Regions from separate parts of the Barrientosiimonas endolithica genome, predicted to be linked through region 2. Evidence: riboswitches for the same ligand, from Rfam matches in the RefSeq annotation. Region 2 holds a riboswitch; the other holds the start of a gene.
What was found. Region 2 has a riboswitch for S-adenosylmethionine ahead of QUE40_RS18935 (alpha/beta fold hydrolase). Riboswitches for the same ligand answer to the same signal wherever they lie in the genome.
Positions count from the first base shown of each region.

Region 1 (3,572 bases), 1.4 Mb from region 2:
GCAGGGCGAGGTTGACCCCGTCGAAGACCTTGTTGGGGTCGTCGCCGGTCTCGACGCCCGCGAGCAGCGGGAACGCCGAGTCGTCGAGCTCCATGACGACGCCCTCGAGCGCCTTGAGCGCCGGGGTGACCTCGAGCAGCCGCAGCTCCACGGGGCGGTCCGGGCCGAAGATCGCACCGCTCGCGATGCGGAACAGCAGGCTGTAGCCGATGTTGCCGGCGGCGCCGGTGACGGCCACCTTGACGGGCGTGGTGCTCACGGGGTCTCCCCTTCGGGCGAGGCGGTTACGGATGCTTCGGACGCTACCTCACAGGTGGATCACGCTCTGGGCCAGGAGTGCCGCGAGCACGAACGACCCCGTCAGCGTCATCAGCGCGACGATCACCACGCGGGCGTCGAGGCTTACCTCGGCGGCTACCGTCTGGCCCACCACCCCCGGACCCCGCACCGAGCCCACCGACGAGGAGCCCGCATGACCGCCCTGCTCATCACCGACGTACGCCCGTGGGGCCGGAGCGCGACCGACGTCGCCGTCCTCGACGGCCGGATCGTGGCCGCGCTGCCCGAGGGGGTCGAGCCACAGGTGGTGCCGGGACGCGGCCGGCTGCTGCTGCCGTCGTTCTCCGACGTGCACGTGCACCTGGACTCCACCCGCATCGGGCTGCCGTTCCGCGAGCACACCGGCTCGCCGGGCATCTGGCCGATGGTGATGAACGACCGCGCCAACTGGCGCTCGGCAGAGCTTCCGGTCGCCGAGCGGGCCGAGCTGACCCTCGGCCGGATGATCGCCCGCGGCGCGACGCGGGTTCGCTCCTACGCCCAGATCGACGTCGACGCCGGGCTCGAGCGGTTCGACGCGGTGCGCCGGGCCAAGGAGGCCCACGCGGACCGCTGCGACGTCGCGGTCATCGCCTTCCCGCAGGCGGGGCTGCTGCGCGAGGAGGGGACGGTGCCGCTGCTCGAGGAGGCGCTGCGCCAGGGCGCCGACGTGATGGGCGGCATCGACCCGTGCACGCTCGACCGCGACCCCAAGGGCCACCTCGACGTGGTCTTCGACCTGGCCGAGCGGTACCAGGTCCCGATCGACATTCACCTGCACGAGCCCGGGCACCTCGGGGTGTTCAGCACCGACCTGGTGATCGAGCGGGTGCGCGCGCTCGGCATGCAGGGGCAGGTCACGATGTCCCACGCGTACGACCTCGGCTCGGTCGACGAGGCCACCACCCGGCGGCTGGTCGAGACGTTCGCCGAGCTCGACATCGCGATGGCCACCGTCGCCCCGGCCAGGCAGCAGGGACTGCCGCTGACGGCGCTCGCCGAGGCGGGCGTACGCGTGGGGCTGGGGGAGGACGGGCAGCGCGACTACTGGTCGCCCTACGGCAACGCGGACATGCTCGAGCGCACCTGGCAGCTGGCGTTCACCCACGGCTTCCGGGCCGACGAGCTCATCGAGCATTGCGTCGCGATCGCGACCGTGGGCGGCGCGGCGGTGCTCGACGCGACCGCGCCGCGGCTCGGCGGCGTCGCCGACCGGCCCGGTCTCGAGGTGGGCGACCCGGCCGAGCTGCTGCTGGTCGACGGCGAGACCGTGACCTCGGCGGTGATGGACCGCGGCACCGACCGCACGGTGATCCACGCCGGACGCGTGGTGGCCGACGGGCTGGCCCTGGTCCCAGGTGCTGGACAGGGCTTGCCCGACTGACGGACCTCTCAATAACGTCTCGTTATCCCATCCAGAGCTGCTGAGAGACCTGGCTCGTCGACGCCGCAGCAACCGCCTCGCCCGAGGAAGGTGCTAACGCCAGGACCGATGGCCGAGAGGACGCTCCGCGATGTCACAACCCCTCACCGTGCTGCCCCGACGAGACGCCCCGATCGACCTGCGCCCGGCCTTCCGGCAGGCGGCCAGCAGCGCCTGGGTCATCACCAGCTCGCACGCTGGTCAGCCGGTCGGCTTCACCGCGATCTCCGTGGTGTCGGTGTCGGTGGACCCGCCGCTGGTGTCGTTCAACCTCAACCTCACCAGCTCGAGCCGGTCGACGATCGAGCAGTCCGGTCGGGTGGCCCTGCACCTGCTCGCCGACGGGCAGGCCGACCTCGCCCGCCGCTTCTCCGCCGACCGCAGCCAGCGGTTCGCCTACGACGGCACCTGGCGCTGGCACGCCGACGAGCTGCCCGCGCTCACCGACCCGGTGCTGCGCCTGTCGGCCGCCGTGGTCGGGGTGCTGGAGGCCGGCGACAGCCTCGTCGTGACCGCGGAGGTCACCGACCTCGAGCGCGCCGAGGGCGTGCGTCCGCTGGTGCACCACGACGCGGTCTACCGCGCGCTCGACTGAGTCGCGCGCAGCGCACCGGACCTCGAGAACCCAAACCCCACAAGGAGTTTCACGCATGTCTGTCGACCCTCTGAAGTTCGCCTACTGGGTGCCCAACGTGTCCGGTGGTCTCGTCGTGAGCACGCTGCCGCAGCGCACGAACCACTCACCGGCGTACAACATCGACACGGCGCGCGTGGCCGAGCAGAACGGCTTCGAGTACGCCCTGACGCAGGTGCGCTACCTCGCGTCCTACGGCGCCGACGCCCAGCACGAGTCGACCTCGTTCTCGCAGCTGCTGCTCGCCAACACCGAGAAGCTGAAGGTCATCGCGGCCGTCCACCCGGGCTTCTGGCAGCCGGCGGTGCTCGCCAAGCTCGCGGCGACCGCGCAGGAGTGGAGCAACGACCGGTTCGCGCTCAACGTCGTGTCGGGCTGGTTCAAGCAGGAGTTCACCAACCTCGGTGAGCCGTGGCTGGACCACGAGGAGCGCTACCGCCGCTCCGAGGAGTTCATCGAGGTGCTCAAGGGCGCCTGGAGCACCGACGACTTCACCTTCCGCGGCGACTTCTACCGCACCCGCGACCTCACCTTCCGCCCGCAGCCGAGCACGCCGCCGGAGGTCTTCCAGGGCGGCAACTCCACCAGCGCGCGCAAGATGGCCGGCCGCCTGTCGGACTGGTACTTCATGAACGGCAACACCGTCGAGGACGTGCGTGACCAGGTCGAGGAGGTCTCCGGCTACGGCCAGGAGCATGACCGCCGACCGGGCTTCGGGCTCAACGGGTTCGCCGTCGTGCGCGACACCGAGGACGAGGCCCGCCAGGTGGTGCAGGACATCATCGACAACGCCGACGAGGACAAGGTCAAGGCGTTCGGCGAGGCCGTGAAGCAGGCCGGCAAGGCCAGCTCGGACGGCAAGGGCATGTGGGCCGGCTCCGACTTCAAGGACCTGGTGCAGTACAACGACGGCTTCAAGACCGGCCTCGTCGGCACGCCCGAGCAGGTCGCCCGCCGCATCGTCGAGTACAAGAAGGTCGGCGTCGACCTGCTGCTCGTCGGCTTCCTGCACGTGCAGGAGGAGGTCGAGCGCTTCGGCAAGGAGGTCATCCCGCTGGTGCGTGAGCTCGAGGGCGAGGCCGACGCCGAGCGCGGCGCCGCCTGACCAGGCCGGCTCAGACCTGGCCCGACTCCCACATCCGGGCGGCGATCTCGACCCGGTTCCGCACGCCCAGCTTGGTCTGGATGCTGCCGAGG
Region 1 covers NZ_AP027735.1:2,607,360-2,610,931, reverse strand. Annotated here, with positions in the region: gene QUE40_RS13245 (malate dehydrogenase) at 1-259, opposite strand, end outside; gene QUE40_RS13240 (hypothetical protein) at 308-430, opposite strand; gene QUE40_RS13235 (amidohydrolase family protein) at 473-1,702, shown strand; SAM riboswitch class I at 1,727-1,817, shown strand; gene QUE40_RS13230 (flavin reductase family protein) at 1,833-2,336, shown strand; gene sfnG (dimethylsulfone monooxygenase SfnG) at 2,392-3,480, shown strand; gene QUE40_RS13220 (response regulator) at 3,491-3,572, opposite strand, start outside.
Region 1: another riboswitch for S-adenosylmethionine. It lies ahead of QUE40_RS13230 (flavin reductase family protein); the one in region 2 lies ahead of QUE40_RS18935 (alpha/beta fold hydrolase).

Region 2 (3,572 bases):
GCCCGCGGCCGAGCGCGAGGACCTGGTGCGCTCGCTGCGCCCGGCCCCGCTGCGCCCGGGCGCGGTCGCGCAGTGGGTCCAGACCCGCGTGCTCGGCCCGGACGAGGAGGACGAGCTCGACGACCTCGACGACCGCTTCGCCGACTGGGCCGAGGCCACGGCCGACGACGACCTGTGCGACGACTGGGACGACGCGTGGGCGGCGGAGTGGGGCGAGCCCGACGACGATCGCGACGATTCCGACCCCGACCACGTCGGCCCCGCCGGTGGGGAAGCGCTGCTCGACGCGCTCGAGCGGTCGACGCAGGCGGCGAGACGGCTCGCCTGCCCCAACCCGTACGTCTGGGGCGACTACCCCGCGGCGCTCGCCCGGGTGCTCGACCCCTCGCGCGACGCGCCGAGGGTGCGCGACCTGCCCGTCGGCGACCTCGGCACGGTGCTGATGACGCTGCGCGAGCGGAACCTGCGCGACCACCTGATGGGCTGGCTGGCGATGACGCCGATGACGGTGCCCGGCCTGTTCCCCGACCTCACGCGGGCGATCCGCCGGGCGGGCGCCGTGCCGTTCGACGACCGGGTGCTCACCCCTGCCGAGGTCACCCGTGTCACCGAGCGGCTGCGCGAGCTGGTGCGCTCCGCGCCGGAGCCGATGGTGCCGGCTCCGGCCACGCTGCTGGCGTACTGGTGCTGGACGCACGGCGGGGGAGCGCTCGCGCTGGTCGCGCTCGACCGCGCCCTGGAGGCCGACCCCGACTACCGCATGGCAGGGCTGCTGATGCAGGTCGTGACCCACGGGATGCGGCCGCTCGACCTGTGTCCCACGACGCGAGAGGCGGCGGTCTGACCGCTCGGCCCGGTGCTAGCGTCGGTCGCGTCAAGAGTCTCAGCGACAAGCCCCGGCTGGCTGAGCGGCAACCCTCCACCGCGGTGGGGTGCCCCGGGTGAGGACAAGGTCGGCGACGCCGTCGACAAGCGCGGGGCAGCGACAGGTGCGAGCCCCTGACCGGGAGCGAGGCCGATGACGCTGCAGGACCGACACCGCCCGCTGACGCGCCCGGCCTACGGCCGCCGCCCGGAGTGCTGGGTCCCGCTCGGTGCGGGCACCAACCCCGACGCGTTCGGGCTGCGCGTGGGTTCGGTGCCGCTGGAGACCGGGGGCTGCTGCCCGACGTGGTCGTGGCGGTCCAGACCTGGGGCACGCTCGCCCCCGACGGCAGCAACGCGGTCCTGGTCGAGCACGCCCTCACCGGCGACACCCACGTCGTCGGCCCACCCGGTCCGGGGCAGCCGACGGCCGGCTGGTGGCCCGGGCTCGTCGGACCCGGCGCCGCCATCGACACCGACCGCTGGTTCGTCGTGGCCACCAACGTGCTGGGCGGCTGCCGCGGCACCACCGGGCCCGCCACCGAGGCCGCCGACGGGCAGCCGTGGGGCTCGCGCTTCCCCGAGGTCACGATCCGCGACCAGGTCCGGGTCGAGGCGCTGGTCGCCGACCTGCTCGGCATCCCCGCCTGGGCGCTGGTCATCGGCGGCTCGATGGGCGGGATGCGTGCGGCCGAGTGGGTCGCGACCTATCCCGACCGCGCCCGCGCCGCCGCCGTCGTCGCCGCGTGCGGCGCCGCGACGGCCGACCAGATCGCCTGGGGCCAGGCGCAGACGCTGGCCATCGAGCAGGACCCCGACTGGCGGGGCGGCGACTACCACCGCAGCGGCGTCTCGCCCGACCACGGCCTCGGGCTCGCGCGCCGCATCGCCCACACGACCTATCGCAGCGCGCCGGAGCTCGAGGAGCGCTTCGGGCGCTCGCCGCAGCCGGGGAGGACCCGATGCGCGGCGGGCGGTTCGCGGTCGAGAGCTACCTGGACCACCACGCCCGCAAGCTGTCCGCCCGGTTCGACGCCGGGAGCTACGTCACGCTCACCCGCGCGATGGCGACCCACGACATCGGCCGCGGGCGCGGCGGCATCGCCAAGGTGCTGCGCCGCTACACCGGCGACCTCGTGGTGGCCGGGGTCGACAGCGACCGGCTCTTCCCGCTGGAGCTTTCCCAGCAGCTGGCCGCCGCGCACGGGCGCCGTCCGGCCGCCGTCATCGAGTCGGCCCACGGCCACGACGGGTTCCTCGTCGAGGTCGACCAGGTCGCCGATCTCGTCTCCGGCCAGCTCGCCCGATTGGCCTCCCGCCACCACCGCCGCGTCGGGTAGCGTCAGCCGCACCGGTGGCGCCGACGCCCCGGAGACGCCGCAGCGCAGGAGGCTCGAGATGACCGTGCTCGTGGGATTCGTCCCGACCGCCGAGGGGCGCGCCGCCCTGACCCGCGCCGTCGACGAGGCGCGGCGGATGTCCACCCAGCTCATCGTGCTGGACTCCGGCGGCGGCCAGTCGTCCGAGCTCGACGCCGTCGTCGCCGAGGCCGAGCAGTCCGGCGTGCAGGTCGAGCGCCGCCCCATCGAGCACAAGAAGGACCCGGCCGAAGACATCATCGCCGTCTCCGAGAAGGAGGGCGTCGACCTCATCGTCATCGGGCTGCGCCGGCGCACCCCGGTCGGCAAGCTGATCCTCGGCTCCAACGCCCAGCGCATCCTGCTCGACGCCGCCTGCCCGGTGCTCGCGGTCAAGGCCGACGCCGCCGACTGACCGAGGTGCCGCCGAGGGGCGAGCCGGCACCGGCGTACGTCGGGATCGGGGGCCGCCCGACCCGCCGCCGGAGACGGTGGAACAACGCCACGGCGTGGGCGGTTGGAAAGAACGTCCCGTGCGTCGTTTTATAATGGTCGTGGAGCGTTCAGGAGATCAGCGTTCATCAGGTCCCCGATCAGGCGAACATTGATCCCAGACCGCGAGGCCCGCTCCACCCCCAACAACTCGGGCGCCGCCGACCGGCGGTGTCTCGTGGTGCCCAGACGGCGCCGCCCCGTGACGGAAGGTTGCTCGTGACTTCAGCGTCGAACCCCCTGCCGACAGCGACGCCGGCGACGGCCGACGGGCCGTGCCTGCGACGTCGACCAAGCGCACCGTGTCGGCCAAGGCCCCGGCCTCGACGACCAAGAGCACCACCAAGCGTGCGGCGTCCAAGACCGCCAAGGCGACCCCGGCCAAGAGCGCCAAGTCCGCCGCGAAGCCGGTCGACGGCAAGAAGGCCGACACCGCGAAGTCCGCGACCACCAAGACCGCCGCGAAGTCGGCCGCGCCCAAGAGCGCCGCCAAGAAGACCACCGCGACGAGCAAGACGGCCGCGGCCAAGACCACCGCCAAGAAGGCCGCCAAGAGCTCCCCGGCCAAGGCCGACGAGGCCACCGAGACGACCGAGGTCGTCGAGGAGGTCGAGGTCGCCGAGGGCGAGACCCCCGCGCAGCCGGCCCCCGAGGGCAGCACCGACGAGGCTGGCGGCTTCGTCATCCGCCAGGACGACGACGACGACGCCCCCGCCCAGCAGGTCGTCACCGCCGGTGCCACCACCGACCCGGTCAAGGACTACCTCAAGCAGATCGGCAAGGTCGCCCTGCTCAACGCCGAGCAGGAGGTCGACCTCGCCAAGCGCATCGAGGCCGGTCTGTTCGCCGAGGAGAAGC
Region 2 covers NZ_AP027735.1:1,181,766-1,185,337, forward strand. Annotated here, with positions in the region: gene QUE40_RS06015 (DUF4192 domain-containing protein) at 1-844, shown strand, start outside; SAM riboswitch class IV at 873-981, shown strand; gene QUE40_RS18935 (alpha/beta fold hydrolase) at 1,177-2,637, shown strand; gene QUE40_RS06030 (RNA polymerase sigma factor) at 2,990-3,572, shown strand, end outside.